4 regions of the Mesorhizobium sp. CA13 genome follow, and region 4 is predicted to be linked to each of the others. Evidence: predicted binding sites of a transcription regulator. Region 4 holds the regulator's gene; each other region holds the start of a gene.
The links. The regulator PhoB, encoded in region 4, activates phosphate uptake and scavenging genes when phosphate is short. The targets are predictions, from matches to a motif close to TGTCATNNANCTGTCAT.

Region 1 (7,973 bases), on a different contig from region 4:
CCGCTTCTGTAGATAGATGACGAGGCGGAAAACGACATAGAGCAGCGCCACGCCCGCATGCGAGACGACGATGAGCGGACGGTGGCCGAAGAGTTCGGGGAAACCGGCATACATGACGATCTCCGTCACGGCGCAGATGAACCAGATCACCGGGCCCCAGGAGGCCAGCATCCATAGGCCGGCGGCGGCAAAGGGAAAAAACACGGCGAGCACCACCGCCGTCACCTGCCAGTGGACCGGCATCAGGTCGAAGCGCCACAGCGAGCCGGGATAGAAGCCGATCAGCCTGACCCAGTACAGAATGCCGAACAGTAGGCAGTAACCCGATATGATCCGCTGGAACCAGGCGAAGATAACCTCCACCCCCGAGGGCTGAAGCACGACGCGTCTGGACGTCACCTCGCTCATAGCGGGAGTTCCCGTTCACCGAGCGAGGCAAAATAGGCATCGACATCGGCATCGTCGACCGCATCGAGGGTCGCCGGCATCCATTGCGGCTTGGAACCTTTTTCGATGATGGTGGCGCGTATGCCTTCGTAGAAATCGTGGCCCGCAAGCATCCGGTTGAGGATGCGGAACTCCATCTTCATGCATTGATCCATCGGCAGCGTCAGGCCGGCAGTGATCTGGCGCCAGGCGACACGAAGGCTGGTCGGCGAGCGGGTCAAGATCGTCGCCAGGGTCGTTGCGGCAAAGTCGTCGCTGCCTGCCGCGCGCTCCAGGCTGCCGATGATATCGGCAAGCGAGGCCTGCGCGAAATGACGGGCGATCGCCTCCAGCACGCGCCTGTCCGTCTCGCGCTTCGCCGGAATGAAGAAGCCGCGCAGCACTGATTCTGGATCGCCGGTAGCGGCGAGCTGGTCAAGAAAGCCTGCCTGGTCCTGCGCCTTGATCGTATGCGTGGCCAGCCCGGACCACAACGCGTCGCCATAGCGGATGCGATTGCCGGTCAGCGCCAGATACATGCCGAAGGAACCGCCAAGATCGGGCAGCAGGTGGCTGGCGCCGACATCCGGGAAAAAGCCGATGCCCACCTCCGGCATGGCGAACTGGGCATTTTCCGTCATCACCCGGTGCGATCCATGAAAGGAGATGCCGACGCCGCCGCCCATGACGATGCCGTCGATCAGCGCCACATAAGGTTTCTTGAAACGTGCGATCTGGGCGTTCAGCCGATACTCGTCGGCGAAAAATTCGACGGGCGGCTTGCCGGCCCGGCCGGCCTCGTAGATGTGCAGAATGTCGCCGCCGGCCGAAAACGCCCTGCCCTCGGCCTTGACGACGACGACGTCGACGCTCCAGTCCCGCTCCCAGGCGTGCAATGCCTTGGCGAGCGCATTGACCATCCCGTGAGTGACCGCGTTGAGCGCCCGCGGCCGCGTCAACGTGACGATGCCGGCCCGACCCAGATGTTCGAAGCGGATCTCGTCGCCTCCGCCAAAATCCATCGTGAAAGAATCCCTCCCCCGCTCCGCCGGGACTGAAGTGCTAAAGCGTGGCGCATGGCCGCGTCAATGCCGGCATGCTGACAGCGCGTCTTGGCTCGTGCCGGAGCCCAGTGCTAAAAAGAGCCGTTGTGGCCGCAACGCCGGGAACCGCATGGCGACGGCGCAGCTGTAGCGGGTTCCAATGGGGTGTGGCTCATGGCTGGATTTGCGCGCCTCGTGCCGATGACGATCGGGCTGATCGTCATTTGCCTGGCTTTGCAACCGACCCTGGCGGCAAGCCTCGCCGAGCTTTACCAGTCGCAGACCATCGTCAATGGTCGGTATGAGAAAAACCGCCAGGCTGGCTTCAAACGTTGCCTCGACGCTGTTCTGGTCCGGGTCTCCGGCGACCAGCGTCTGCCGGCGAAACCGGAGATGGCGGCGCTGCGCGACAAGGCCGGCAGCTTCGTGGCGGGCTTTCGCTACCGCGATCGCATGGAAGGCATTCCCAACCACGACGATCAGGGCACCTACGATCGGCCTCATAACCTCTATTGCCAGTACAGCCCGGCGATGATCGATCCGGTGCTGGCTTCGCTCGGCAGCAGGCCGTGGCTGACCGAACGGCCACGGCTGGCGGTGTTCTTGTCGACCGAGCGCGGCGTCGGGCATTTCGCGCTCGATGCCGATGACGAGCGCGGCGTGCTGATGCGCGAGTCGTTCGGCAATGCCGCCGCGCCGATCGCCATGCAGGTGGCCTTCCCCACGGCGGCGCTGCTGTCGAAGGCAGGATTGGACGACAGGACCATGCGCGACGCCGACATGGCGAAGCTGGACACGGTTGCGAAAATGGCCGGCGCCGATCAGGCGCTTTCCGGCAGCATCGTCTGGAGCGACAAGCAGTTCGGCTGGATTGCCCACTGGCGGCTGGCGAAGGCCGGCAAGACCTACGCCTGGCAAGTGCGCGGCGTCGGCTTCGACGAGGCGTTCCGTGTCGGCATGCGCGGTGCGGCGCAGATCCTTTCGGGCAACGGGCAACCCGAATAGGGACCCGACCGGATCGCTGGCACAAACGTGTCGCATTGGTCAGCACCACGGGTGCGTGATAAAAGCCCGCCAAACGAGAGTTTTGGCGATGAACAGATTCACCCCCGCAAAACCTGCCGGCGCGCGCAGCGTCGACGACATCACCGGCAGCCGCCGCTTGCGCCGCATGCGCAAGGCCGACTGGTCACGGCGCCTGGTGCAGGAGAACAGGCTTTCCGTCGACGACCTGATCTGGCCGATCTTCGTCGTCGACGGCAGACAAGTGCGCGAGCCTATCGCCGCCATGCCGGGCGTCTTCCGCCTGTCGATCGACCTTGCCGTCAAGGAGGCCGAACGCGCGGCAAAGCTCGGCATCCCCGCGCTCGCCACCTTTCCCAATGTGGACATTTCGCTGCGCGACCAGACCGGCTCGCATATCCTCGATCCCGACAACGTCATCAACCGCGCCACGCGCGCGATCAAGGACGCGGTGCCTGAAATCGGCGTCATCACCGACGCCGCGCTCGACCCATTCACCAGCCATGGCCATGACGGCATCCTGCGTGACGGTCTCATCGTCAATGACGAGACGGTGGAACAGGTGACCGCGGCAGCCGTCATCCAGGCCGCGGCCGGCGCCGACATCATCGCGCCGTCCGACATGATGGACGGCCGCATCGGCGCCATTCGCGATGCGCTCGACGCAAACGGCTTCCAGGACGTGGCGATCATGTCCTATGCCACGAAATTCGCCTCCGCCTTCTACGGACCGTACCGCGAGGCGGTCGGCACGGCCGGCCTGCTCAAGGGCGACAAGAAGACCTATTACATCGACCACGCCAATTCGGACGAAGCGGTGCGCGAGGCCGAGCAGGACCTGGCCGAAGGCGCCGACATGCTGATGGTCAAGCCCGGCCTGCCCTATCTGGATATCATCCGAAGGCTGAAGGACGAATTTGCGATGCCGACCTTCGCCTACCAGGTGTCGGGCGAATATTCGATGATCAAGGCGGCGGGCGCCAATGGCTGGATCGACGGCGAAAAGGCTATGCTGGAATCGCTTCTTGCCTTCAAACGTGCCGGCTGCGACGGAATCCTCACCTATTTCGCCCCTGAGGTGGCGGAGATGCTGAGGGGTTAAGCCGTCTGATCGTTTGGAATTTCAGTCTAATCCGTTACAATGAATCATGCGCAAGGATGAGATCATCGAACGGTTGCGGAGAAACGCGGATGCCATCCGAGGCATGGGCGCGACATCGCTTTACCTATTTGGGTCCATCGCACGCGACAGTGGGAACGCTGACAGCGATCTCGACTTGTTCATCGACTATGATCCGACGCGGCGGTTTTCGCTGATCGATCTGGTGGGTATCAAGCAATTTCTCGAAGAGAATATCTCGGCGGAGATCGACCTCACCACACGCGATAGCCTTCATCCGATGTTGAAAGCCGAGATCGAGCGATCGGCCGTGTGCGTATTCTGATGGGAGCCCGCCGGATCGAGCCAATCCTAGCCGAGATCATGACGGCCTTGGATGGCATCGACGCTGCCACCGCGGGCAAGACTCTCGAAGATTTTCGTAACAACTGGCTACTTCGCCATGGCGTCGAGCGCGGCATCGAGATTATTTCTGAAGCCACGCGGCATATCCCGGACGATTTGATCATTCTTGCTCCAGAAATTCCTTGGAAACAGGTTCGTGGAATAGGCAACATTCTACGCCACGAATATCACAAGACGTCCGAAGCTCTCGTCTGGGCAGTAGTTGCAGACAGCCTACCGCCGCTACGCCTGGCCATCGAGCGAATCCTCAAGGCTTTGCAAGGCAAATAGCTGCATTTCCTCGCGGGCCGGCTGCGGCCACTCCGCAGCTGCCTGCTGCACAAGCATCCCGGTCACCTTCGTCAGAAGCATTAAGCGTATTGGCGGTGCTGCCGCTAACCGCCGGCAGTTCACCACGTCACAGCAATGGGAATACAGCTTGCAATATGCAATCGGTTGCGTTATTCCATACTGGTTGCAATTTACAAGCAGTCTGAGGAGGCCTCTATGTCCAAACTTCGCGTCAACGCATTCACCTTGTCGCTCGACGGTTACGGCGCCGGTCCCGACCAGGATTTGAAAAACCCGCTCGGCGTCGGCGGGGAAGCCCTGCACAAATGGATGATTGGTACCCGCACCTTCCGCAAGATGGTGCTCGGAGAAGATGGCGGCACCACCGATACCAACGACGCGTTCGCGGCGGGCAGCTTCGAGAATGTCGGCGCCTGGATCCTCGGCCGCAACATGTTCGGGCCGATCCGCGGCGAATGGCCCGACGAAAACTGGAAGGGCTGGTGGGGCGACAACCCGCCCTATCATGTGCCTGTCTTCGTGCTGACGCACCATGCGCGCGAGCCCATCGTCATGGAAGGCGGCACGACCTTTTACTTCGTTACGGATGGCATCCATTCGGCGCTCGAGCAGGCAAGGGCAGCGGCCAATGGCAGCGATGTGCGGGTCGGCGGCGGCGTCGCCACCGTCCGGCAATATCTTCAGGAGAAGCTCATCGACGAGATGCATCTGGCGATCTCGCCGGTGCTGCTCGGCTCCGGCGAGCACCTCTTCGCCGGGATTAATCTGCCGAAGCTCGGCTATCAGTGCAGCGAACAGGTAGCGACGCCGCTTGCCACGCATGTGGTGATCAAGCGGGCGTAAGGTGGGGAGCGTAATCTCCCCCTCGTGGGGAGATCGCAGCTTCACCCGCCTCAATACTTCTCCGGCACGTAGAGCTCGCGCGGCAGCACCTGGCGCTCGTATTCGGGATTGAAGACGCGCTCGGGGAGCGTGATCTCCTCGTGCGGCACCTCTTCGTAGGGAACCTGCTGCAAGAGGTGGTCGATGCAGTTCAGCCGCGCGCGCTTCTTGTCGTTGCCCTCGACGATGAACCAGGGCGCCTCCGGAATGTTGGTACGGGCAAAGGTCTCTTCCTTGGCCTTGGTATACTGTTCCCAGCGCACCCGTGACTGCAGGTCCATCGGCGACAGCTTCCACTGCTTCATCGGATCGTGGATGCGCATCAGGAAGCGCATCTGCTGTTCCTCGTCGGTGATCGAGAACCAGTATTTGACCAGCGTGATGCCCGAGCGGACCAGCATGCGCTCGAACTCCGGCACGTCACGGAAGAATTCCTCCACCTGATCGGGCCCAGCGAAACCCATCACCCGCTCGACGCCGGAACGGTTGTACCACGAGCGGTCGAACAGAACGATCTCGCCGCCGGCCGGCAGATGCGGCACATAACGCTGGAAATACCATTGCGACTTCTCGCGCTCGGTCGGCGCCGGAAGCGCCACGACGCGGCAGATGCGTGGGTTGAGCCGCTGGGTGATGCGCTTGATGACGCCGCCCTTGCCAGCCGAATCCCGGCCTTCGAAGATCACCACAAGCTTCTTCTTGTGGTAGGCGACCCAGGATTGCAGCTTGATCAGCTCGGATTGCAGCCCGATCAGGTCGCGAAAATACTGCATGCGGTCGATAGAAGGCGGATGCGCGTTCTTGTAGATCCTGGCGATCTCCAACGACAGCGCCGGTTCCGACATCTCCAGTTCATAGTCCTCGTCGAGCGTGTCGGCGAGTTCGGCTTCCAGCCAGTCCCTGGCGCCGGACTTGGGTATGGATTCATTCATCTCGTGCTGCTCCATCTGCAAGCTGCCGCCTCCGGCAACGGCCGGGCGCACTGGCGGCGTCCTGACGGCCGCGCGCAACACCCTGACCGACTGAGTATAGGCCGGCAATGACGGTTTTATTGCAGGGGCACGCCACGGCCGCTCATCGGTGTGCGGGGCCGGAGGGCGACAAGCCGCGCGGATTGTCCTACAAATCCAGCAACCCTATCGGGCCATTCTACTCAATCGCGAGGACTGACATGGAATACCGCACTCTCGGCCGTTCCGGCCTGAAGGTTTCGACACTGACCATGGGCACCATGACCTTTGGCGGCGCCGGCCCTTTCGCGGCTGTCGGCAACAGCGATCTCGCCGAGGCGAAGCGCATGATCGATCTATGCATCGATGCCGGCATCAATCTCATCGACACGGCCAATGTCTATTCGAACGGCCTCTCGGAGGAGATCATCGGTGAGGCGCTCGGCGGCAAGCGCAAGAGCGACGTGCTGATCGCCTCCAAGGCGCGCATGCGCATGGGCGATGGCCCCAATGACGAGGGCCTGTCGCGTCATCATTTGATCCGCGAATGCGAGAAGAGCCTGAAGCGGCTCAAGACCGACGTCATCGACATCTATTTCCTGCACGAATGGGACGGCGTGACGCCACTCGAAGAGACCATCGCCGCGCTCGACACGCTGGTCGGCCAGGGCAAGATCCGCTATGTCGGCTGCTCCAACTATTCCGGCTGGCAGGTGATGAAGGCGCTCTCCATCAGCGACAGCCGCCATCAACCGCGCTTCGTCACCCAGCAGATCCACTACACGCTCGAGGCACGCGAAGCCGAATATGAGCTTCTGCCGATCTCGGTCGACCAGGGGCTGGGCGTGCTGGTGTGGAGTCCGCTGGCGGGCGCCCTGCTGTCGGGCAAGTATCACCGTGACAGCCCGACCGCGCGCCAGATCGCCGGGTGGTCCGAACCGCCGATCCGCGACGAGGACCGGCTGTGGCGGATCGTCGATGTGCTGGTCGAAATCGGCAAGGCCCGCGGCGTATCCGCCGCACAGGTGGCGCTTGCCTGGCTGCTTGGCCGGCCGGCCGTCAGCTCGCTGGTGATCGGCGGGCGCAACGAGGCCCAGTTCAAGGACAATATCGCGGCGGCCGGCCTGACGCTGACCGGCGGGGAACGTGACCGTCTCGACGCGGTCAGCCGCCCGCCCCTGCTCTATCCCTATTGGCATCAGCAGCTGACGGCAAAGGAACGTTTCGGCGCCGCTGACCTTGTGATCGACCGAAGCAGCTTATAGGAACCCTGATGCCGGCTCCGAGACGTCGGAAGGCGAACGACGCGTAGTCAGCCCACAAGAACAGCAAAAAGGAGCCGCCATGGCACGAGCACCAAATTACGATCAGGAACGCAAGGAACGCGATCGCCAGAAGGCGGCCAAGAAGGCCGAAAAGCTGGCGGCCAAGGCTGCGGCGCGGGAGCGTTCGAAACCCGAGACTGACGCCGAGACTGAAACAGAGGAGTGATGGCGCGCGGCAATCCGGCCTGGATCAGGCCGGCGCCTTGTCGCTGACGAAGACGTCCACTTCACGCGCCGCCGCGATAAAGGCGCGCCTTGCTTTCATGGCCGGCTTGTCGCCGGCCAGCGCATCGTGGCAGGCCTGCAGCGCCGCCCGATGCTTGGGAGTGCGCTTGCCGGGCCAGCTGTTCATGAGGTAGTCGGAAGCCTCGCGGGCCGAGCGTAAGAGCTGTGTACTTCCCGCCGTGACTGATTTGACGGTCACGGGTACTTCAAATCGGTTGTTTTCCATCGCCCGGTCCTACGCCATCGGCGTCCGCGAAGCGAGGCCGAAAAGTGGGGCTCGGGG
Region 2 (7,973 bases), on a different contig from region 4:
CAAGGCTTCGGCGGCTGTCTTGGGCACGATCGGTCCCGATGTCGCCTGCCCTTGCCCGAACTCTCCGTTGCCGGCCGGATTTGTGTTCATTTCGCCCTACCGTTTGATCTCTCAACGAATCCCCTGCGGCAGAGTAGGGGCGAATATGGCAAAATTGACGACACGCCGAGGCGCCGTCCGGCAGGCGGACGGTCAGCCATTGTAGCGCTGAAAGACCAGCGAAGCGTTGGTGCCGCCGAAGCCGAAGGAATTGGACAACGCCACGTCGATCTGGCGGGCACGCGGTTTGTTCGGCACCAGGTCGATCGCGGTCTCACGTTCCGGATTGTCAAGGTTGATGGTTGCCGGCGCGATGTTGTCGCGGATGGCGAGGATCGAAAAGATCGCTTCGGCAGCCCCTGCCGCGCCGAGGAGATGGCCGATCGACGATTTGGTCGACGACATCGAAATCTTCGATGCGGCGTTGCCGACCAGCCGCTCGACGGCGCCGAGCTCGATCGTGTCGGCCATGGTCGAAGTGCCGTGCGCGTTGATGTAATCGACATCGGCGGGCGTCAGCTTTGCCCGGTTCAACGCCGCCGTCATGCAACGGAAGGCCCCGTCGCCGTCTTCAGCCGGTGCGGTGATATGATAGGCGTCGCCGGTCAGGCCGTAGCCGGTCACCTCCGCATAGATCTTCGCGCCGCGTGCCTTGGCATGCTCGAGTTCCTCAAGCACGACGACGCCGGCGCCCTCGCCCATGACGAAGCCGTCGCGATCACGGTCATAAGGCCGCGACGCCGTTTGCGGCGCGTCGTTGCGCTCGGTCGACAGCGCACGGCAGGCAGCGAAGCCAGCGATAGACAGTCGCGTCACGGGCGCTTCGGCGCCGCCGGCGACCATCACGTCGGCATCGCCCCAGATGATCAGCCGGGCAGCGTCGCCGATCGCATGCGCGCCGGTCGAGCAAGCGGTGACGACGGCATGATTGGGGCCTTTCAGCCCATGCCGGATCGAAACCTGGCCGGAGACGAGATTGATGATCTGGCCCGGGATGAAGAAGGGGCTGATGCGGCGCGGGCCGCGCTCCTTCAGGATCATCGCATTCTCGGCGATGCCTTCGATGCCGCCAATGCCCGAACCGATCAGAACGCCGGTGGCGCACTGCTCGGCATGGGTCTTCGGCTGCCAGCCGGAATCCTTCAGCGCCTCGTCGGCGGCTGCGATCCCGTACAGGATGAAGTCGCCGATCTTGCGCAGTTCCTTCGGCTCGAGCACCGCCTCGGGATTGAAGGTGGCGTTGCTGCCGTCACCACGCGGAACGACATGGGCGATCTTGCAGGCAAGATCCTCCACCTCGAACTCGGTGATGCGCTTGGCGGCGCTGCGGCCGGTCAGAAGTTCCTTCCAGCTGTGCTCGAAGCCCATGCCGAACGGCGACAGCAACCCAAGGCCCGTGACGACGACACGCCTCATCGCAGGTCCTCCCCGGTGATGACTGCGGAAAGCGTCAGGCCGAAGCCTTGTCGATGTACTTCACGGCATCGCCCACCGTCAGGATGGTTTCAGCCGCGTCGTCGGGGATCTCGACGCCGAATTCTTCTTCGAACGCCATGACGAGTTCGACCGTGTCGAGACTGTCGGCGCCCAGATCATCGATGAAGCTCGCCTGCTCCGTCACCTTGTCGGCATCGACGCCCAGGTGCTCGATGACAATCTTCTTGACGCGCTCTGCGGTGTCACTCATTTGGGGCATCCTCGTCTTTTGGTTGTCTGTCTTCGTTAGCGGGCGGAATGCCGCTAATCAAGCTGAAAGATGGTCCCGCCGGAAACGCAATGGCCGCAGACCGGTTTTTGCCCGAACCGCGGGGTTGCGGGCCGCATTACACGAAAAATCGTGGGCGTCCAAGCCGAAATGGTCGCTTTTCACAGCCCGCCCGAGCGTTGCCTGTCGCCGTCTCAAAGCCACCGCGAATGCCCGGGCCCGGCCCGAAATGCATGCTTTGGCCGACCCGATCAGATCATCGCCATACCGCCGTTCACATGGATGGTTTGACCGGTGACGTAGCCGGCCTCGTTGGAGGCAAGGTAGGCGACGGCGGACGCCACTTCGGCGCTGGTGCCCATGCGGCGCGTCGGGATCGCGGCCATGATCGCCTCCTTCTGCTTGTCGTTGAGCTTGTCGGTCATCGCCGATTCGATGAAGCCCGGGGCGACACAGTTGACGGTTATGCTGCGGGTGGCGATCTCCTGCGCCAGCGATTTGGAAAAGCCGATCATGCCGGCCTTGGAGGCGCAGTAGTTGGTCTGGCCGGGATTGCCGGTGACGCCGACCACCGAGGTAATGTTGATGATGCGGCCGTGGCGGCGGCGCATCATCGGATGGGTCAACTCTCGCGTCAGCCTGAACACGGCCGTCAGGTTGACTTCGAGCACGCTGTCCCAGTCGGCGTCCGACATGCGCACGAACAGTCCGTCCTTGGTGATGCCGGCATTGTTGACCAGGATGTCGACGCCCTCGAGATCGGCCTCCGCTTTCTGGCCGAGCGCCTTGACCTCGTCGCGGTTCGACAGGTCGGCCGGAAACAGCTTCACCCGGTCGCCAAGTTCGGCGGCCAGCGCCTCCAGTTTCTCGATGCGCGTGCCGTGCAGGCCGACGACGGCGCCCTGCGCATGCAACACCCTGGCGATCGCCTCGCCGATGCCTCCCGACGCGCCGGTGACAAGTGCCTTGCGGCCGGTCAGTTCGAACATGTGTTTTCCTCTTTGGTTTCGGAAGCTCAGCGAGCAACCTTATCTGTATACGTCGTGCCGGTGTCCGATTGCCATCATCAACGGAATATCTTCAGCGATACAAGCCGCGCCATCAATTCACACGCGGCGCTTCACCCGAGCGCCGCCAATGCGGCCTCGACCTCCGCCGCGGTTCCGACCGATGTCGTGGCGATGTCGCGGTTTATGCGCCGGGCCAGCCCTGAAAGCACTTTTCCCGCGCCGACTTCATAGAGCGTGGTGACGCCGTTCGCGCCGAACCACTCCACTGTCTCGCGCCAGCGCACGCGGCCGATCACCTGTTCGAACAGACGGCGCGCAATGACGTCGGGATCGCTGGTCGGAGTGACCGTGACATTGGAGACGAGCGGCACAACAGGCGCGTTCTTTGTTACGCCAGCCAGCGCTTCCCGCATGATCTCGGCGGCAGGCGCCATCAGCGCCGAATGGAAGGGCGCGGAGACCTGCAGCATCAGCGCCCGCTTGGCGCCTTTTTCCGTGCACAGTTTGGCGGCCAGTTCGACCGCTGCCCTGGCGCCGGAAATCACCAGCTGGCCACCGCCATTGTCGTTGGCGATCTGGCAGACCGAGCCTTTGGCAGCCTCGGCGCAGGCGGCTTCGACATCGGCCTGCTCCAGCCCGATGATCGCCGCCATGGCGCCTTCGCCGGCCGGCACCGCCGCTTGCATGGCATTGCCGCGGATGCGCAGCAGCCTGGCGGCATCGGCAACCGAAACGAAGCCGGCGGCGGCGAGCGCCGAATACTCGCCCAGCGAATGGCCGGCGACGTAAGCGACCTTGTCCTTCAGCGAGAAACCGCGCGCTTCCAAGGCCCTGATCGCGGCCAGCGATACAGCCATCAGCGCCGGCTGCGCGTTGGCGGTCAGCGTCAGCGTCTCTTCCGGCCCTTCCCAGATCAGCTTCGACAGGTTTTCGCCGAGCGCGTCGTCGACTTCGCTAAAAACCCTACGCGCCTCGGGGAAGGCATCGGCGAGGTCCTTGCCCATGCCGACAGCCTGGCTGCCTTGTCCCGGGAAGGTGAATGCAACGGCCATGTGTGGGCTCCCAAAGCTCGGTTCTGCTTGCCTGATACACGAATTTTCCTGCCTGTGACGCAACGCGGCCTGCCAAGTCAAGCCCGGTTCGGCCCGGCCGCTCGGCAGCTTTGCGGGCCGAGTGACTGTTCCAAAAGGCTTTTTGGCGATCACTCCTGATGAAAACCGCTCACGAATCGTTTGCTGGCTCTTCTTATTTCCGCCACAGGCGCTAGCTTTGCGTGACAATTCCATGACAATCGAGTGACGGGTCTGTCGCTGGGTGGGGAAGTTAAAGTGGCTAGGATTTCGAAAGGCGCAGGCAAAGCCGCGCCACAGTTTCTGGAAGACGATCCTTCCACCGGCTACCTGCCGGGACGGAAGTGGCCGACCATACGCTATGGGCTGACCAGCCTGCTGATCGCGGCCGTCCTGGTGTTCGCCATCGAATTGATCGTGCGCGGCGACTTCGCCGGCACGGTTTCCTTCTTCCTGCAGCCGCTCAAGCCGGGCTGGACCACGATCGTGGTGTTCGCCCTGGTTCTGATCGGCCTCGATGCCGTTTTCGGCCGCAGCTATCAAAGCCTGATGATCGTCGCGCCGCTGACGCTCTCGCTGGCTTTCATCGGTCATCAGAAATCGCATTATCTCGGCGATCCCCTCTACCCGACCGATTTCCTCTACTCCCGCCAGATCGTGGCGCTGCTGCCGCTTCTGGTGCGTGACCGCCCGATGACTGCCCTTGCCATGGTTGTCGGCATCGTCGCCGGCCTGTCGCTGCTCATCTATGGCTGGCGGGTCTGGCGTCGAAAGGTGCCGATACTCAGTCGCAAGGGCCGTCTCGCCCGGCTGACGCTGGCGGTGCCGCTGCTCGCCTTCTTCGTCTCGATCATGGACTATGCTACCTTCTCCTGGACCCGGGACCGGCTGCAGATCATCCCGATCATGTGGGACCAGAAGGAAAATTACGCCTCCAACGGCTTTGCGCTCGCCTTCGCGCTTAACGTGCCGATGGCGCATGTCTCGGCGCCGCCAGGCTATTCGGAAAAGACGATCGCGGCCATCGACAGGCCGCAGGTGACCGCCTCTGTGCCCCAGGAAAAGCCCGACATCATCGTCGTCATGAGCGAATCCTTCTGGGATCCGACCAAGCTGCCCGGGGTCACCATCACGCCCGATCCGATCCCCAACGTGCGGGCGCTGCGTTCGGGCTCCATGTTCTCACCCGAATTCGGCGGCATGACCGCCAACATCGAGTTCGAGGCACTGACCGGCTTCTCCAACGCCTTCCTGCCGGCCGGCAGCATCCCCTACCAGCAATATGTGCGCACGCCGACGCCGTCGCTGGCGACTTTCCTGAAGAGGGAGGGCTACAGGGCGCGCGCCATCCATCCGGGCACCAACTGGTTCTGGAACCGCGGCGCGGTCTATGCCGATTTCGGCTTCGACGACTTCAGATCGGAAGAGACGCTGCCGCCGATGCAAAAGCGCGGGCCGCTGGCATCCGACGCGGCGATGACGGACGAGATCATCAGCGAGGCCGATGCCAGCGATGCCCCGGTGTTCTTCTTTGCCGTCAGCCTGCAGAACCACGGCCCTTACGAGCCGAACCGCTACTACAACCCGACCCACACCGTGCAGGCGCCGATCAGCCAATGGGCGCGTGAATCGCTGCTGAGTTACACCGAGGGCTCGGCGGACGCGGACCGCGGTCTCGGACGCCTGGTCGAATGGGCAAAGAAACGCTCTCGCCCCACCGTCATCGCCTTCTTCGGCGACCATCTGCCGCCACTTGGGCCGGTCTATGTCGAGACCGGGTTCATGAAGGACAATGTCGCGCCGAGGAAGGAGGCTTCCGCCGAGGCGGCGCTGGAGCATCATCAAACGCCGCTGATCATCTGGTCGAACCGCACCGGCCCGGCCAAGGACATGGGCGCCGTCAGCCCCGCCTTCCTGCCCTATCACATCCTGAAAACGGCCGGCATCACCCACCCCTACTACACCGGCTTCCTGGGAGAGATGCGCGAACGCTACCGCGTGGTCGACCGCAATCTGCTGTTGACGCCGGCGGGAGAAGCCACGCCCGATTGGGCGCGGCAGAAGGAAATCGACCCGGCAATCCGCGATTTCCGGCTGCTGCAATACGACATGATGTTCGGCAAACGCCACGCGGCGCCCGACTTCTTCCCCGAAACGGTGGACAAGGTCGTCGCCCATATGAGCTGAGATTCGCGGCATCCTTCTGGATGCCGCCCAGCGGGTCGAGCGTTCAATTCGTCAGTTGCAATTTCGAGAATTTGTTGGCGATCTGCTGGAACACGTTCGGCAGTTTGTTTGGATCGTTGACGGCGTAATAGTCGCTGGGATCCGAGGCGCAAGCGCTGTAAAGCGTGCGGTTGGCGGCGGTGTCGGATTGCAGCACCATCGTGTAGATTTCGGCGCCCTGGTTCTTCAGCTGCGTGCAGACGCTTTTGGTCCATCCGTCGACATTGCGCGCGGCGGTCGTCTGATTGTCCGATCCAAGCCGACCGGCAGCGCCATAGGCTGAGCCGGCGAGAAAACCATAGGACGTATAGTCGGACTTGGTCGTCTCGTTGCTGGCGCCGTAGACGACATTCTCCCCGTCGGTGAGCAACATGACGATCTTGCTCACCCCGGGCGTCTTCCAAGGCGTCCCCTCAACATAGGGCGCACTCGGCGACAACACCCGCTGGCCCCAGGCCAGGCCCTCGGAAACATTGGTGCCGGACCCCGCCCATGCAAGCATCTTGGCGGCCGCCTGGCGAAGCTTTGTAAAGTCTTCCGTCAAGGGGACGATTGGCGAGGGACAGGACCGGTTTGGCCCTACCGTCAGTTGCAAAGCGTTTGGATCGTTTGTGACCGCGGTGGCAATGGCGGTGTTCTGCGGCGCCACATATTTGGCGACCGTTTCAAGATCACCCCTCAAAACGCCGGCAGCACTTCCAAGCAAGCCGCTCAGATCTATTCCGAGAATATTCAGTCCGCCATTCTGAGCTAGTTTGGTCTCATCGGGGGCGTCGTCGATAAAGGAATTGTTGTAGTGATAGGCGTCGTTTGAATAGCCGCTGGAAGGTCTCGTGCCATTTCCCGGACTGTCCGGCGCGAAATACGGCACGAACAGAGTGTCGGGGTAACGGGGATCGGGCGGCGTATCGGCGATATTAAGGGCACCAGGGCGCGCCTCGACGCAGCCTTTCCAACCCGTATCCTCCCCCTTGTCGTCCTTCCACCCCGTCAACCTGGCGGCAGAGGCCGGATCTTTCATCAACTGCCTGAACAGCGCCATGTGATTGGGACGCCTGCCCTTGATGATGGGGAAATTGATTCCATTGGTGGATGACTTGCCGTCCATATCGATCCAGGACGGGTCGAACCCATCGCCATTAACATTGACAGCCGTGACGAAGGGAACCAGCGCCACGCGGACCTTGCGCGTCGGTGATTGCGCCGCTTCCAGATATTTGAGCAGATTGTCCGTCGCTGTCTTGAGGGCAGCAATTTTGGCGCCGGCCATCGAGCCGGTGTTGTCCAGCACCAGCACGACTTCGAGCTGGTTGTTCGATTCGACCGCCGAGGCATCGACCACGATGTGTCTGTTCTGGCCGAACAGGAAGGCGAAGTTCAAATTGACGTCCGCCGAGGCCACCGCCTTCGTCTTGACGAAATTGACGCCCCTGTCGACGGTCAGCGTCGCCTGCGCATTTGTGAGCTCGCCATGTCCGGCTACGTTGGCCTGGAAATAGCGGTTGAAGGCGTCGGTGCGGGTGATGTCCAGATCGCCGAGATGCGAGGAAGCGAGATTTGCCGCGTCGAGCGCATTCTGCAAGTTGCTCTTGGCCCGCATGATGGTGGAGACATCGGTTGCGAAGGCCACCGCCGACAGGATGGCCGGCAAGCCGATCCCGAGCAAAAGCGCGAAATTGCCGCTTTTCGAGCGCCAGAATTTCTTGAGAAGCATCCTTACCCCCGGAAATGCCTAGCCCGTTGCTGACAGCGGGATGCCGCTTTTTGCGCCAGACATGATGAATCGGCGGTTGATGCCGGGGCCGCAACCCCATACACCTGTCATGGTGGTTAAGGTCTGGTTTCCGGGAACCATGACGTCCCGTCGCCGCACATGCCGGTTTTTCCGGCCCTGCGACATCCGGGATTGCCGCCTGCTCTTGC
Region 3 (7,973 bases), on a different contig from region 4:
GCCGAACTTTTGCCGCTCTGCCGCTCCCGACAGACCTCGCTGGTCATCGGCGGTGTGTTCAACTCAGGCATATTGGCGACCGGACCGGTGCAGGGCGCCCATTTCGATTACAAGCCCGCCAGCGGTGACGTGCTCGACCGCGTCGGCGCGATGGAGCGGATCGCCGCCGAAGGTGGTTACCCGCTTGCCGCCGCCGCGTTCCAGTTCCCCCTCCAGGAACCCTCGGTCGCCACCGTGCTGACCGGCACCGCCAAGCTGGCGAACCTGACCCGCAATCTCGAACTGCTCGATGTAGACGTGCCTCAGGCGGACTACGCCAGATATCGCCCCTACACCGTGGTGCAGGAATTGGCGTGAAGCTGCGGGTCCTTTGAAGGCGCGCGATCGCGGGGGCTTCACGATCCCGCGAACCGAAGAAGGAACGGGCATTCTACATTGACTAATTTATGGAATTAATATTCCATACGCTAGTCAGGCGAAACGGAAGCGTCGGCCGCGCGGGATAGCAAGGCGCCAGTGAGTTCATGCCGCCAGGCCCGGAGGATGGCATAAACACCGCTTGCATCGACCGGATCGATGCACTATCAAAACAGCGTAACTGTTTTTTATTGATAAAGTTCTGTTTGGCCACGCCTATCCGAACCGAGCTTCCGTATCGTTCACCGGGCGACCTAGGGAGGAATTCCATGAAATTCGTGACCAGCATTCTCAATCGCCGCGCAGTCATGGCGCTGGCGGCCGCGTCGATGCTTGCCGGCGTCATGCACTCGGCGCCGGTTTCGGCGGCGGACGTGACCATTCCGATCATCGTCAAGGACACCACGTCCTTCTACTGGCAGATCGTCCTGGCCGGGGCCCGCAAGGCCGGCAAGGATCTCGGCGTCAACGTGCCGGAGCTCGGCGCCCAGGCAGAGACCGACGTCAACGGCCAGATCTCGATCCTCGAAAACGCCGTCGCCAGCAATCCGGCGGCGATCGTCATCTCGCCGACCGAGTTCAAGGCGCTCGGCAAGCCGATCGACGAAGCCGCGGCCAAGGTCAAGGTTATCGGCATCGATTCCGGCGCCGACTCCAAGGCCTTCACCTCCTTCCTGACCACCGACAACGTCCAGGGCGGTCGCGTTGCCGCTGACGGCCTCGCAGCGGCCATCGGCGAAGCCAATGGCGGCAAGATCGAGGGCGACGTTGCCCTGATCACCAACACGCCTGGCGCCGGCTCGCTCGAACAGCGCAAGCAGGGCTTCATCGAACAGCTCAAGGCGAAGTATCCAGGCCTGAAGCTGGTCGCCGACAAATATGCCGACGGCCAGGCCACCACCGGCCTCAACATCGCCACCGACCTGATAACGGCCAATCCGAACCTCAAGGGTATTTTCGCTTCCAACCTGATCATGGCGCAGGGCGTCGGGCAGGCTGTCGCCGAAAACAGCCTCGGCGGCAAACTGGCGCTGGTTGGCTTCGACAGCGACGAGAAGCTGATCAAGTTCCTCAATGACGGCGTCATTTCCGCCCTCGTCGTCCAGGATCCCTACCGGATGGGCTATGACGGCATCAAGACCGCACTTGCCGCCTCCAAGGGCGAAAAGGTCGAGACCAATGTCGACACCGGCGCCAACCTGGTCACCAAGGCCAACATGAAGGATCCCAAGATCGACGCGCTGCTCAACCCGAAGCTCAACTGAGCATAGGCACGCGCAACTGTTTCCGGGGCCTCCGCGCCCCGGAAACAACAGGGAGGATTGCCATGACGTCGACCGCGCAGGAACTGCATCCGGCCCCCGTGCTGGAGCCCGGCAGGACGATCCTCGAGCTGCAGGGTCTGGAAAAGCGCTATCCCGGCACGCATGCGCTGAAGCCGGTGACCCTGGCCTTCAAGGCGGGCGAGATCCACGCCATTGTCGGCGAGAACGGTGCCGGCAAATCGACCCTGATCAAACTCCTGACCGGCGTCATCCCGCGCACCTCCGGAGAGGTTGTGTGGGAAGGCAAGCCGGCTGCCCTGGCGACGCCGCACGAAGCCATGGCCCTCGGCATCAACGCCGTGCACCAGGAAGTCGTGCTCTGCCGCCACCTGACCGTCGCCGCCAATATGTTCCTCGGCGAGGAGAACTCGCGCTTCGGCATCCTCCAGCAGCGGGCCATGGTCAGGGAAGCGCAGAAGATCATCGACGGTCTCGGCTTCGACCTGCCGGCGCATGTCGTGCTCGGCGATCTCACCATCGGCCAGCAGCAGCTGATCGCCGCCGCCCGCGCCACCGTGCGCGGCACCAAATTCCTGATTTTCGACGAGCCGACCGCCTACCTCACCCGCAAGGAGGCCGACCAGCTGTTCACGCTGATCCGCCGCCTGAAGGGTGAAGGCGTCACCATCATCTACATCAGCCATCGCATGGAGGAGGTGTTCGAACTCGCCGACCGCGTCTCGGTGCTGCGTGACGGCATGCTGGTCGGTACCAGAAACATCGCCGAGACCAACGAGCCGGAGCTGGTCAAGCTGATGATCAACCGCTCGATCGAGCAGATCTACCACAAGGAGCATTTCACGCCGGGCGCCGTCATCGCCGAGGCGCGGAACCTGTCCGGCAAGGGTTTCGAGAATGTCTCGCTGTCGGTGCGCGCGGGCGAGATCGTCGGGCTCTACGGCCTGATCGGAGCCGGCCGCAGCGAATTCGTCACCACCCTCTACGGCCGCCACCGCAAATCGGCCGGCCAAGTGTTGTGGGAAGGCAAGGAGGTGCAGGTCAACTCCGAGCACGACGCCATCAAGCTCGGCATGGCGCTGGCGCCGGAAAGCCGCCGCGACCAGGGCCTGTGCCTCAACCTGCCGGTCGCATTGAATCTCAATTTGCCGATCTACAAGCGCATATCGAAAAATCTGCTGATCTCGTCTGCGCAGGAGAAGGCCGAGGCGGACCGGCAGATCGCCGACCTCAGGATCAAGACGCCGACGCGCGGCGCGCTGGCCTCCAGCCTGTCGGGCGGCAACCAGCAGAAGATCGTCATCGGCAAATGGCTGGCGCACGGCGCCAAACTGTTCATCTTCGACGAGCCGACGGTCGGCGTCGATGTCGGCACCAAGGCCGAGATCTACCGGCTGTTCAGTGTGCTGTTGTCCAAGGGCGCGGGCATCATCCTGATCTCGTCCTATCTGCCTGAGGTCTACGAACTGGCCGACACGCTGCATGTGTTCCGGCGCGGCAAGCTGGTGGCCACGCATGGTTTCCGCACCGCCGATCACGAGGACATTCTGAGCCAGGCCCTGGCCGAGAAACAAGAAAAGACGGGAGGACAGACATGAGCACCGAGGCGATCCCTGCCGAAAAGCCGAAGCGCAACTACAATGCCCTGTTCGGGCTGACGCTGCTTGGCCTGCTGCTTCTGATGTGGGTCATCCTGGCGGTCGCCACGCCGTCCTTCGCTTCGGCGCTCAATATCACCAACCTGCTGCGCCAGGGTTCTCTGATCGCCATCCTGGCCGTCGGGCAGACCTTCGTCATCATCACCGGCGGCATCGACCTTTCCGTCGGCGCCATCGTCGGCTTCGCCACCGTCATCGTCGCGCTGCTGATCAATGCCGGCTGGCCGGTCTGGATCGCGGTATTGGCGACGCTGCTGGTCGGAGTCGCCATTGGCCTGTTCCACGGTTTCGGCATCGTCAGGATGGGCCTGCCGCCCTTCATCATCACGCTGGCGACCATGACCTCGCTGCGCGGCATCGGTCTCCTGATGACCAATGGCAATTCGATATCGATCAACAGCGACGCGTTCCAGGCGTTTTCGCGCGGCTCGCTGCTGGGGATCCCCTATCTGTTCTGGATGGTGATCGTGGTTGCCCTGCCCTCCTACGTCTTCCTGCATCACACGCGATGGGGACGCTATCTCTTCTCCGTCGGCTCGAACGCGGAAGCCGCGCGTCTCTCCGGCGTCAACGTGCCGCGCACGATCTACATGGCCTATGTGCTGTCCGGCCTGTGCGCGGCCTTTGTCGGCGTGCTGCTCGCGTCGCGCATCGGCATCGGCAATCCGACGCAGGGCGACACCTACGAGCTGCAGGCCATCGCCTCGTCGGTGATCGGCGGCACGTCGCTGTTCGGCGCCATCGGTTCGGTGCACGGGCCGCTGATCGGCTCGTTCATCCTCTCCACCATCAATAACGGCGCCAATCTGCTCAACGTCAACACGTTCTGGCAGCGCGTCATCACCGGCATGTTGATCATCGTCATCGTCTATTTCGATGGCCTGCGCCGCCGCGGCGGCAAGTAACCACTGAAATCGATCGCCTGACCGGAAGATCGGCCGGCGATTTCATGAAACCGACTGGATTGAAGCATGAAAGCCGTTGTCTGCCGTTCGCCCGGCGACCTTGTCGTGGAAGACCGTCCCGCCCCTGGATCACCGCCTGCCGGCTGGGCGCTGGTGGCGGTCAGCCATGTCGGCATTTGCGGCACCGACTACCACATCTTCGAGGGCAAGCATCCCTTCCTCGCCTACCCTCGCATCATGGGCCACGAAGTGTCGGGGACCATTGTCGAGGCGGGTGAAGGCGTTGCTCTTGCCAAGGGCGAGCCGGTCATCATCAATCCCTATCTGGCGTGCGGCAAATGCATCGCCTGCCGGCACGGCAAGCCCAATTGTTGCGTCCGGATCGAAGTGCTCGGCGTGCATCGGGACGGCGCCATGTGCGAACAGATCCTTGTCCCGGCACAAAACCTCTATCCAGCCAACGGCCTGTCGTTGGCCGATGCCGCGGCCGTCGAATTCCTGGCCATCGGCGCCCATGCGGTGCGGCGCTCGCGTGCCGATCCCGGCGCACGGACGCTCGTCATCGGCGCCGGGCCGATCGGGCTCGGCACCGCCATCTTCGCCCGCATCGCCGGGCTCGACGTGACGCTGCTCGACATGAGCAGCGAGAGGCTTGGCTTCGCCGCCAATGAACTCGGCTTCAAGACCCTCGACGGGTCGCGCGGCGCGGCATCCGATCTGGTCAGCGAAGCGACATCAGGCGAAGGTTTCGACGTGGTCTTCGACGCCACCGGCAACACCGCCTCGGTGCAGTCGGCCTTTGCCCATGTCGCGCATGGCGGGACACTGGTGCTGGTCAGCGTCGTCAAGGACGACATCGCCTTTTCCGACCCCGAATTCCACAAGCGCGAGATGACGCTTGTCGGCAGCCGCAACGCCTTGCAGGCCGACTTCGACCACGTCGCCGCCTCGATCCGCGATGGCGCGGTGCCGCTCGCCAAGCTCGTCACCCACCGCACCGCGCTCGCCGACACGCCCCATGACCTCGCCCGCTGGGCGCATGAGAAATCCGGCCTGATCAAGGCCGTGATAGAGATCGGATAGACAACCGTCCCGCGCTCACAATGCCGACAGTTTCAGCTCCACCCGCTCCGCCGGGAAGCGCGCCTCGGCGAACTGGATCGGCTGGCCGTCCGGCGTGATGTTGACGGCCACCGTGACCAGCACGATGCCGCCCGGCTGCAGATCTAGGTCGGCAAGGTCGGAAGCATCGGCATGACGCGCCGACAGCACCGTCGATTGCCTGAGATAATCGTCTATGCCGAAACGCTTGAGCGATGCGGTGATCGATCCGGTCTCGGCCATGGCGGCATCGATGCCGGCGAAGCGCTTGGCGTCGAACCAGCCGGAGGCGCGCGACACCGGCTGCCCGTCGGCCTCGCCGCGCGTCTCCAGGCGAATGACATCCGATCCCCTGGCAAGGCCCAAGGCTTCGGCGACGCGCCGGCTGGCGGGCTCGACCGATGAGGCGAGGAGCACGATGTGCCGCTCCGAGGCCTGGCCTTGCAAGCCGGTAGAGAATCGCGTGCGCGCACCGATCGGATAGGACAGCCGCCTGCGCGACAGCACGAAAGTGCCGCGCCCCTGCTCGGCCCGCAGCACCCCGTCCTGCACGAGTGCCGCGATGGCGCTGCGCACCGTGTGACGGTTGACGCCATAGCGCTCGGCCAGCGCCATCTCCGGCGGCAGCGCGGCATTCTCGGCGAAATCGCCGATGGCGATCGCATGCAGGATCCTGTCGGCGATCTGCCGCCACAGGGAGACGCCGCTGCGCCGCTCGATGCTGTCGGAACCCCCCGTCATATCCCCGGTCTCACCCGTACCCGCATTTGTCACGCGCCCGTCATGGACTCGCGCTACATATGGATTATAATTTGTATAGTTGTCTATATCAATAGACAAATTACTACCGAAGGGATGTTGCTCATGCGAGGACAGGAAGCCCGCGACAAGGCCGAACGCAAGGCGGCCATGGCAACCCTGGCGCAGTCCAGCGGCGACGACATCGTTCGCTTCTGGAATGAATCCGGCCTGCCTGCCGAGGCCGAACTGCTGCGCGGTCCAGAGACCGCCCTGGTCACCATGCGCGGCCGCATCGGCGGCGGCGGCGCGCCCTTCAATGTTGGCGAAGCCACCGTGACCCGCGCCACCGTGCGCCTGCCATCCGGACAGGTCGGCCATTGTTATGCGCTCGGACGCGACAAGCAGAAGGCGAAGCTGGCAGCCATCGCCGACGCGCTGTGGCAGGACCCCGCTCACCGGCAGGCGGTCGAAACGGGCCTTCTCGCGCCGCTGCGGGCCGCCCTGACCACGGCACGAGATAAGCGCCGCGCCGAGACGGCGGCGACGAAGGTGGATTTCTTCACCATGGTTCGCGGAGAAGACTGATGGACATCGCAGCGCAATCGATCGAGGGCGGGTTCGCCGATCCGGTGTTCAACGCCCAGACGGTGTTTCGCGCCGTCATGGACGCGATGGCGCGGCCGGGCAGCGTGCAGCCCTTGCCGGCCCTGGCCCGCCCGCCCGCGCCTCTTTCGGCGACAACCGGCGCGGTCGCGCTGGCACTGTGCGACAACGATACGCCGCTCTGGCTCGACCCGGCCCTGCACGCCTCGGCAGCGGTCATATCCTGGCTCGGCTTTCACAGCGGCGCGCCGCTGGCCAACACCCCGGCCGACGCGCATTTCGCTTTGATCGCCTCGCCGGCCGAGATGATGGCGCTCGATGGTTTCTCGCAGGGCACACAGGACTATCCCGACCGCTCGACCACATTGATCCTGCAGGTCGGCGATCTCACGTCAGGCACGCCGCTGCTGCTCGAAGGTCCCGGCATCGAGAACACGGCAGCGATAGCGCCGGCACTGATGCCGCGTCATTTCATCGAGCAGTGGAAGCAGAATATCAGGCGCTTTCCGCGCGGCGTCGACATCATCCTGGCGGCACATGACAGCCTCGCCTGCCTGCCGCGGACGACACGCATCAAGACGATGGAGGCCTAACATGTATGTCGCGGTAAAAGGCGGCGAAGCGGCAATCGCCAATGCTCACAGCCTGCTCGCCGACCGTCGGCGCGGGGATCGCTCGGTGCCGGCGCTGCGCCTCGACCAGATCGTCGAACAACTGGCGCTCGGCGTCGACCGGGTGATGAGCGAAGGCTCGCTCTACGACCGCGAACTCGCCGCGCTCGCCATCGTGCAGGCGCGTGGCGACATGATCGAGGCGATCTTCCTGGTGCGGGCCTACCGGACCACGCTACCGCGCTTTGGCTATACAAATGCCATCGACACCGCCACCATGCTGGTCGAACGTCGCGTTTCGGCGACCTACAAGGACCTGCCCGGCGGCCAGTTGCTTGGGCCCACCTTCGACTACACGCACCGGCTGCTCGATCCCGAGCTTGCCGCCGGCGCCGATGTCCCCGCGCCCTTGCGGCGCGAGACGGAAGCGCAGGCAATGCCGCGCGTCTCGGCGATCCTCGCTCGCGAAGGGCTGATCGAGCCGGACGGAGACATGCCGCAGGACCATGCACCCGGCGACATCACCCGCGAGCCACTTGAATTCCCGATGGCCCGCGACATCCGCCTGCAGGCGCTGTCGCGCGGCGACGAGGGGTTCCTGCTGGCGCTCGGCTATTCCACGCAGCGCGGTTATGCCCGCAATCATCCCTTCGT
Region 4 (7,973 bases):
GGTCTTCACCCAGATCCTCGGCGAGACCGGCTACGGTTTCGAGATCGTCGGCAATGGCCGCAAGGCGCTGGACGCCTTCGGCAGGCTCAATCCGTGCATGATCCTGATGGACGTCTCGATGCCGGAGATGAACGGGCTCGAGGCGACCGCCGCCATTCGCCGGCTAGAGGAGGAAACCGGCACGCATGTGCCGATCGTAGGGGTCACCGCGCATGCGCTCAAGGGCGATCGCGAACGCTGCCTTGACGCCGGCATGGATGATTATCTGCCCAAGCCGATCAGCCCCAGGGCCCTGCTCGAAAAGGTCGAGCGCTGGGTCGGCGCCGGTCGCCAGGCCCGGCGCAACGCGGGATAGGCTTCGCGCCTTCCACGGGATTGCGGCGAGAATCAGTCGGGGTCGGCCGCTGCCCTTCGAGCAAGACTATGGTGCGATCGCACCATATCAAAGCCGGCGTCCAGCCGGGACAATGACGGCATCGAATTTCCGCTCTCTTCTAGTTACGGGCGGGAGCAGCGACCGCCAGTATGAAGCAGCGTCAATCTACCCCAACGGACCTGTTTTTGGCGATGGCCCGGCCAAGACATCCTCTGGCCTCGAGCAACGCGCTCCCGTCCGGCTTTTCTTCGGTCAGCGATCCACGCCGAATCCGATGGCTGTTTGGGTGGCCGGATAGCGCAAGTCCCTGATTCCCGAAGGCAAACCGGCGCCATGCCGCAGCCGCCGATCGCCATCGCCTTTCCAAGCGGCGGCGACGCGTTACCGGGCTGACACGAAACTGTCATGCGACTGTTATAATCGAACGCTATTGGCCTCAGCGGGCGCTGGCAAGGAATGGCGCCGAGAGACCATCTTCCGAACAGGAGCAGGCCACATGAGACATTTCATCCGCTCGGCGGCCGTTGCGATCGCAATGGCTGCGGCGTCCACCCTCACCCTTTCAGCGGCAATGGCAGCTGACATCTCCGGCGCCGGCGCCACCTTCCCTTACCCGATCTATGCGAAGTGGGCCGATGCCTATAAGAAGGAGACCGGCATCGGTCTCAACTACCAGTCGATCGGCTCGGGCGGCGGCATCAAGCAGATCAAGGCCAAGACCGTCACCTTTGGCGCTTCCGATGCGCCGCTGAAGGGCGAAGATCTCGAAGCCACCGGACTTGCACAGTTCCCGATGGTGATGGGCGGTATCGTTCCGGTCGTCAATCTCGAAGGCATCAAGCCGGGCGAACTGGTGCTCGACGGCCCGACGCTGGCCGATATCTTCGTCGGCAAGATCACCAACTGGAACGACGCGGCGATCGCCAAGCTCAATCCCGACGTCAAGCTTCCCGACCAGGCGATTGCGGTCGTTCATCGCTCCGATGGTTCGGGCACCACGTTCAATTTCAGCTACTATCTGGCCGACGTCAGCGCCGATTGGAAGTCGAAGGTCGGCGTCAACACCGCGCTCGAATGGCCGGTCGGTATCGGCGCCAAGGGCAATGAAGGCGTCGCCAACAACGTCTCGCAGACCGGCGGCTCGATCGGCTATGTCGAATACGCCTACGCCAAGCAGAACAAGCTGACCTATGCCGACATGATCAACAAGGACGGCAAGAAGGTCGAGCCGACGGCGGCGGCGTTCTCGGCGGCGGCGGCCAATGCCGACTGGAGCTCGCAGCCGGGTTACGGCGTCATCCTGGCCAACCAGCCGGGCGCCGAATCCTGGCCGATGACGTCGGCCACCTGGATTCTGGTCTACAAGAAGCCCGGCGACGTGGCTGCGACCGGTGAAGCGCTCAAGTTCTTCGCCTGGTCCTACGCGAAGGGCGACGACATGGCCGGGGCGCTGGACTACGTTCCGATCCCCGACGCGGTCGTCAAGAGCGTCGAGGACATGTGGGCCAAGGACATCGTCGGCGAAGACGGCAAGCCGCTCTATTCCGCCATGTAATCCCTGCTGAATGAGGAGGGCGCTTCACGGCGCCCTCCCTGTCTTCCTTGAAACGCGAGGGCCAGATGACCGCCGTCTCCGAAGCCATGCCATCGTCGGCCGCCATGCGGGCCAGGGAAGCGACGGTCCGGCGCTTCGCGCTCACCGATACGATTTTCCGGGCGGCGACACGCTTTTCCGCCATCCTCGTCCTGCTCATCCTCGGCGGCGTGGCGATTTCGCTGTTTGCCGGCTCGTGGGAAGCGCTGTCGAAATTCGGGTTCTCCTTCCTGACGACCGAATCGTGGAACCCGGTTACCGAGAATTTCGGGGCGCTGGCCCCGATCTACGGAACCATCGTCACCGCCGCCATCGCTATCCTGATCGCCGTTCCCATCGGCATCGGCATCGCCATCTTCCTTACCGAACTCTGCCCGCGGCCACTCCGGCGCCCCATCGGCATCGCCGTCGAGCTGCTTGCCGGCATACCCTCCATCATCTACGGCATCTGGGGCCTGTTCGTGTTCGCGCCGTTCCTGCAGACGACGGTGCAGCCCTTCATCATCAAGCTTTTCCACGACGTGCCGGGGCTCTCCAGCCTGTTTGCGGGTCCGCCCTACGGCATCGGCCTTTTGACCTCGGCGCTGATCCTTGCCATCATGGTCCTGCCCTTCATCACCTCGATCACCAAGGATGTCTTCGACACGGTGCCGGCGGTGCTGAAGGAATCGGCCTATGGCATCGGCTGCACGACCTGGGAGGTCACGCGCCGCGTCGTCATCCCCTATACCCGCGTCGGCATCATGGGCGGCGTCATGCTCGGCCTCGGCCGCGCGCTCGGCGAAACCATGGCGGTAACCTTCGTCATCGGCAACGCCCACCGCATCAGCGCCTCGCTTTTCGCGCCCGGCACGACGATCTCGGCAACCATCGCCAACGAATTCACCGAAGCCGACGGCGATCTCTATACGTCTTCGCTGGTGGCGCTCGGCCTGATCCTGTTCGTCATCACTTTCCTGATCCTTGCCCTTGCGCGCTACATGCTGCTGCGCATGGACAGCCGCACGGGAGCCTGACCGATGTCGACGGCCACATCGCTTCACAATCGACGCAAGCGCAGGAATGCCGTGATGATGACGCTATGCGTCACGGCGGCGGGCGTCGGTCTGGCCTGGCTGGCGCTGATCCTCGGCGCACTGCTCTATAAGGGCCTGTCGGGTGTTTCGCTGTCTGTGTTCACCGAAATGACACCGCCGCCCGGCGATGCCGGCGGCCTGCTCAATGCCATCTACGGCAGTATCATGATGACAGTCATCGCCGTCATCGTCGGCACGCCGATCGGTGTCCTCGCTGGGACCTACATGGCCGAATATGGCCGCTTCTCGCGCCTCACCACGATCGTGCGCTTCATCAACGACATCCTGCTGTCGGCACCCTCGATCATCGTCGGCCTGTTCGTCTACGAGCTGCTGGTGCGGCCGATGGGACATTTCTCGGCGATCGCCGGTGCCGTCGCGCTGGCCATCCTGGTCATCCCGGTCGTCGTGCGCACCACCGAGGACATGCTCAACCTCGTGCCTAACGCCTTGCGCGAGGCCGGCGCCGCGATCGGCGCGCCGCGTTGGGTGGTCATCCGCTCGGTCGCCTACCGTGCGGCGCTGTCGGGCATCGTCACCGGCATATTGCTGGCCATCGCCCGCATTTCCGGCGAGACGGCGCCGCTGCTCTTCACAGCGCTCAACAACCAGTTCTGGTCGAGCAATCTCAACGCGCCGATGGCCAGCCTGCCCGTCACCATCTTCCAGTTCGCTCTCAGCCCCTACGAGGAATGGCAGCAGCTGGCGTGGACCGGCGCACTCATAATCACCCTTACGGTTCTCGGGCTGAGCATCTTGGCCCGCAGCCTTACCGGACGCAGAGAGGACAGATGAAGCCGATGTTGTCCACCGAGTTGAACACGCCCGAAGTCGCGGTCGAGAAAGCCAAGATCGAGGTCAAGAACCTCAATTTCTACTACGGCCAGTCGAAGGCGCTGAAGGATATCAGCCTGTCGCTGCCCGAGCGCAGCGTCACCGCCTTCATAGGGCCTTCGGGCTGCGGGAAGTCGACGCTGCTGCGCGTCTTCAACCGCATCTACGAGCTTTACCCGAAGCAGAGCGCCGAGGGCCAGGTGCTGCTCGACGGCCAGAACATCCTCGACCGTTCGCAGGACCTCAACCTGCTCAGAACCAAGATCGGCATGGTGTTCCAGAAGCCGACGCCGTTCCCGATGTCGATTTACGAGAACATCGCGTTCGGCGTCAGGCTCTATGAGAAGCTCAGCAAGGCCGAGATGGACGGCCGTGTCGAGCAGGCGCTGAAGCGCGCGGCACTGTGGAGCGAGGTCAAGGACAAGCTCAACGCCAGTGGCCTCAGCCTTTCGGGCGGCCAGCAGCAGCGCCTCTGCATCGCCCGCACGGTGGCGGTGAAGCCAGAGGTCATCCTGCTCGACGAACCTGCCTCGGCGCTCGATCCGCTGTCGACCGCCAAGATCGAGGAACTGATCGACGAGCTGCAGGCCGATTATACGATCGTCATCGTCACCCATAACATGCAGCAGGCGGCGCGCGTGTCGAAGCAGACCGCCTTCATGTATCTGGGCGAGCTGGTCGAGTTCGACCGCACCGAGAAGATATTCACGTCGCCCCGCGAGAAGCGCACGCAGGACTATATCACCGGCCGCTTCGGCTGATCCCAGGCATACGAGGACCAAGATCATGGCCGAACATACAGTCGCAGCCTTTGACGAAGATCTCGGACAGATCAGCAGGCTGATCCGCGACATGGGCGATCTCGCCTCATCGATGGTCGGCGGCGCCACCAAGGCGCTCCTGAATTCCGACAATGCGCTCGCCCAGCGCGTCGTCTCCGACGACGCGATCATGGATGCGCGCCAGCGCGAACTCGACGACCGCGCCATCACGCTGATCGCCAAGCGGCAGCCCATGGCGGACGATCTGCGCCATGTCGTCGGCTCGATCCGCATGGCGGGCGATCTCGAACGCATCGGCGATCTCGCCAAGAACATCGCCAAGCGCGTCGGCACCGTCGGCCTGGCCGCCACGCCGCGCGACCTGTCGCACTCCATCGACGCCATGGCGCAGCTGGTGCTGATCCAGGTGCAGGGCGTGATCGAGGAGTATGGCGCCCGTGATGCCTCGGCGCTAGCCAAGCTGCGTGCCGACGATGAACGCATCGACGTCAAATACACATCGGTGTTCCGCGAGCTGCTGACCTACATGATGGAGGATCCGCGCAACATCACCGCCTGCACGCATCTTTTGTTCTGCGCCAAGAACCTCGAGCGCATCGGTGATCACGTGACCAACATTGCCGAAAATGCCTATTATGTGCTGACCGGCACGCAATTGCCCGCCAATCGCCCGAAGCAGGACGAGACGGCGATGTCGGCGCCAGTGGCGTGACGGCAGGGGTGACCAGTCGATGATCGCGCCACGCATCATGGTGGTGGAGGACGAGGAGCCGCTGGGTGTGTTGCTCCGTTACAATCTGGAATCGGAGGGTTACCAGGTCGAGGTGGTGACGCGCGGCGACGAGGCCGAGATCCGCCTACAGGAGAATGTCCCTGACCTTCTTGTGCTCGACTGGATGGTGCCGGTGGTTTCCGGCATCGAGCTCTGCCGCCGTCTCCGGATGCGGCCCGAGACCGAGCGGCTGCCGATCATCATGCTGACGGCGCGCGGCGAAGAGAGCGACCGCGTGCGCGGTCTCTCCACCGGCGCCGACGACTATCTGGTCAAGCCGTTCTCGACGCCGGAATTCATGGCACGCGTCAAGGCGCTGCTGCGCCGGGCCAAGCCGGAAGTGCTGTCCAGCGTGCTCAAGGTCGGCGATATCGTGCTCGATCGTGAATCGCACCGGGTCTACCGCAAGAAGAGCGAGATCCGGCTCGGCCCGACCGAATTCCGCCTGCTTGAATTCATGATGCGCCATCCCGGCCGCGTGTTCTCGCGCAGCCAGCTGCTCGACAATGTCTGGGGCGAAACGATCTATATCGACGAGCGCACCGTCGACGTGCATGTCGGCCGGCTGCGCAAGGCCGTCAACAACGGCCGCATGCCTGACGTGATCCGTACTATCCGTGGCGCGGGGTATGCGATCCGCGAAGACTAGGGATATGTCACGCAACATTCTCGCCCACGCCTGATTTCGCCTGTGCCCCCGGTGCGAAAATTTCCTGGTCGACGAAGGTCAGCGCGCGCATGGCGCAGCCCTCGCGGATCAGCGGCAGTTCGTTCGGCTCGGTGTCGAAGGAAATCGATTTCGAGTGCTGGCCGCCGGCGGTCTGGGCAATGGCTTCGCGCAGAGCCGGCTCGATCAGGTCGAAGGCGGCGGCGCTGACGCCGACCATGGCGACCGGCGCCGGATCGATCAGGGCGAACAGGCTGCCAAGGCCATAGCCCAGCGCCTCGCCGGCCTTGCGGTAGGCTTCGCGCTCCGGCCCGTCCTTTTCGCGCGCCGAGGCCGCCAGCGCACGCATGTCGGCGTCGCTGACGTCGACGGGCTCGGTGTCCTCGCCAAGCTGCCTCGCGTTGCGCCAGATGGCATAGTTCCCGGCATAGGCCTCGACGCAGCCGCGCCGGCCGCAGCGGCAGAGCGCCCCGCCCGGGCGATGGATCATGTGGCCGAACTCGCCTCCGGATGAATGGGTACCGGTGAACAGTTCGCCCTTCAGCACCAGGCCCATGCCGATGCCGTGCGACAACAGGATGGCGATGAAGTCGTCGCGGTAGCGCCGGGGATCGCGCCAGCGCAGCGCCACCGCCATCATGTTGCAATCGTTCTCCATGGTGGCGGGAATGCCGAACTCGGCCTCCAGTATGTCGGCGAAGGCAATATTGGTCTGCGGCGTGATCGGCGACCACAGCATGGCGCGCGCATCCGTGTCGGTGATGCCCTGGATCGCCAGAGCGATACGGGCGATGCTGGCGACGTCGAGGTCGGGATCCTCGAACCGTCGCCTGACGATGGCTACGCATTCGCCGATCAGCGCCTCGCGCGACAGGGTCAGCGTGTCCAGCCGGCGCTGCTCTTCCGATATCACCTGGCCGGCATAGTCGATGACGGCGACGGAGAGGAAATTCAGCGACAGCACCACGGTCATCACCGCAGCGGCTTCAGGGTTGAGGCTGAGGCCGACCTGCGGCCGGCCGCGTTTCAGCGCACCGGCCTCGCTCGGCTTGCTCTGCGCCAGGATGCCTTCGCCGATCAGGTCGGAGGAGATCGCCGATATGGTGGAATGGCTGAGCCCGGTGGTCGCGGCAATCTCGGTGCGCGAGGGCTGCCCGGCACGGCGCACGGCCGCGATCACCATCGCCCGATTGCGTCGGCGCAGATCGTCGTGGCGGATTCCGACCGACATGTTTCTCGCATCCTCCCGGTCGCCGTCTTCTCTCCCCAGGCCCAGCGACCGCCAAATACTGGCAGAACCGGCCCTGGCTGTCATTATTTATTCCGGAGCTCGAAAAAAATTCACGAGGACATCAAAATACATCAGAATCGACGTTGACAGCGTTCCGACGATGGACCAGTGTTTTTTCGAGGCTCGAAAAAATAGAGCCTTTGTGCCGGCCTTCGGGCCTGTTTGGTCGCGCCATACGCGGCGCAGGGAGGATAAGATGAAGAGATTCACAGCCGCTATCCTGGCGGGTGTCGCCATGTCGCTGACGCTCGCGCCGGTCGCGCAGGCGAAGGACAAGGTCATCGGCGTTTCCTGGTCGAACTTCCAGGAAGAGCGTTGGAAGACCGACGAGGCCGCCATGAAGAAGGCAATCGAAGCCGCCGGCGACAAGTATATTTCCGCCGACGCCCAGTCCAACCCCGGCAAGCAGCTCACCGACGTCGAGAGCCTGATCTCGCAGGGCGCCAATTCGCTGATCATCCTGGCGCAGGACGCCTCCGCCATCGGCCCGGCGGTGCAGAAGGCGCTCGACGAAGGCATTCCGGTCGTCGGCTATGACCGCCTGATCGAGAACAAGGACGTCTTCTATCTGACCTTCGATA

Region 1: the regulator PhoB is predicted to act here: its motif matches at 6,230-6,246, upstream of ppk2 (polyphosphate kinase 2).
Region 2: the regulator PhoB is predicted to act here: its motif matches at 4,028-4,044, upstream of LB566_RS02290 (LTA synthase family protein).
Region 3: the regulator PhoB is predicted to act here: its motif matches at 6,133-6,149, upstream of phnF (phosphonate metabolism transcriptional regulator PhnF).

Annotation. Positions count from the first base shown of each region.
Region 1 is NZ_JAIUHS010000001.1:189,832-197,804, forward strand. Features, by position in the region: gene LB566_RS01030 (DUF6163 family protein) at 1-408, opposite strand, end outside; gene LB566_RS01035 (enoyl-CoA hydratase/isomerase family protein) at 405-1,448, opposite strand; gene LB566_RS01040 (DUF2066 domain-containing protein) at 1,644-2,474, shown strand; gene hemB (porphobilinogen synthase) at 2,563-3,594, shown strand; gene LB566_RS01050 (nucleotidyltransferase family protein) at 3,641-3,937, shown strand; gene LB566_RS01055 (DUF86 domain-containing protein) at 3,925-4,287, shown strand; gene LB566_RS01060 (dihydrofolate reductase family protein) at 4,504-5,151, shown strand; gene ppk2 (polyphosphate kinase 2) at 5,202-6,122, opposite strand; gene LB566_RS01070 (aldo/keto reductase) at 6,362-7,405, shown strand; gene LB566_RS01075 (hypothetical protein) at 7,485-7,631, shown strand; gene LB566_RS01080 (DUF982 domain-containing protein) at 7,656-7,916, opposite strand.
Region 2 is NZ_JAIUHS010000001.1:434,265-442,237, forward strand. Features, by position in the region: gene mltG (endolytic transglycosylase MltG) at 1-90, opposite strand, end outside; gene fabF (beta-ketoacyl-ACP synthase II) at 193-1,455, opposite strand; gene LB566_RS02275 (acyl carrier protein) at 1,490-1,726, opposite strand; gene fabG (3-oxoacyl-[acyl-carrier-protein] reductase) at 1,996-2,733, opposite strand; gene fabD (ACP S-malonyltransferase) at 2,865-3,806, opposite strand; gene LB566_RS02290 (LTA synthase family protein) at 4,083-6,011, shown strand; gene LB566_RS02295 (pilus assembly protein) at 6,055-7,764, opposite strand.
Region 3 is NZ_JAIUHS010000002.1:663,731-671,703, forward strand. Features, by position in the region: gene LB566_RS08810 (aldo/keto reductase) at 1-357, shown strand, start outside; gene LB566_RS08815 (ABC transporter substrate-binding protein) at 687-1,682, shown strand; gene LB566_RS08820 (sugar ABC transporter ATP-binding protein) at 1,745-3,298, shown strand; gene LB566_RS08825 (ABC transporter permease) at 3,295-4,263, shown strand; gene LB566_RS08830 (zinc-binding alcohol dehydrogenase family protein) at 4,330-5,346, shown strand; gene phnF (phosphonate metabolism transcriptional regulator PhnF) at 5,362-6,105, opposite strand; gene phnG (phosphonate C-P lyase system protein PhnG) at 6,229-6,690, shown strand; gene phnH (phosphonate C-P lyase system protein PhnH) at 6,690-7,301, shown strand; gene LB566_RS08850 (carbon-phosphorus lyase complex subunit PhnI) at 7,303-7,973, shown strand, end outside.
Region 4 is NZ_JAIUHS010000017.1:40,815-48,787, reverse strand. Features, by position in the region: gene LB566_RS27730 (PAS domain-containing protein) at 1-355, shown strand, start outside; gene pstS (phosphate ABC transporter substrate-binding protein PstS) at 873-1,931, shown strand; gene pstC (phosphate ABC transporter permease subunit PstC) at 1,997-2,986, shown strand; gene pstA (phosphate ABC transporter permease PstA) at 2,990-3,841, shown strand; gene pstB (phosphate ABC transporter ATP-binding protein PstB) at 3,838-4,641, shown strand; gene phoU (phosphate signaling complex protein PhoU) at 4,667-5,374, shown strand; gene phoB (phosphate regulon transcriptional regulator PhoB) at 5,394-6,083, shown strand; gene LB566_RS27695 (ROK family protein) at 6,091-7,332, opposite strand; gene xylF (D-xylose ABC transporter substrate-binding protein) at 7,589-7,973, shown strand, end outside.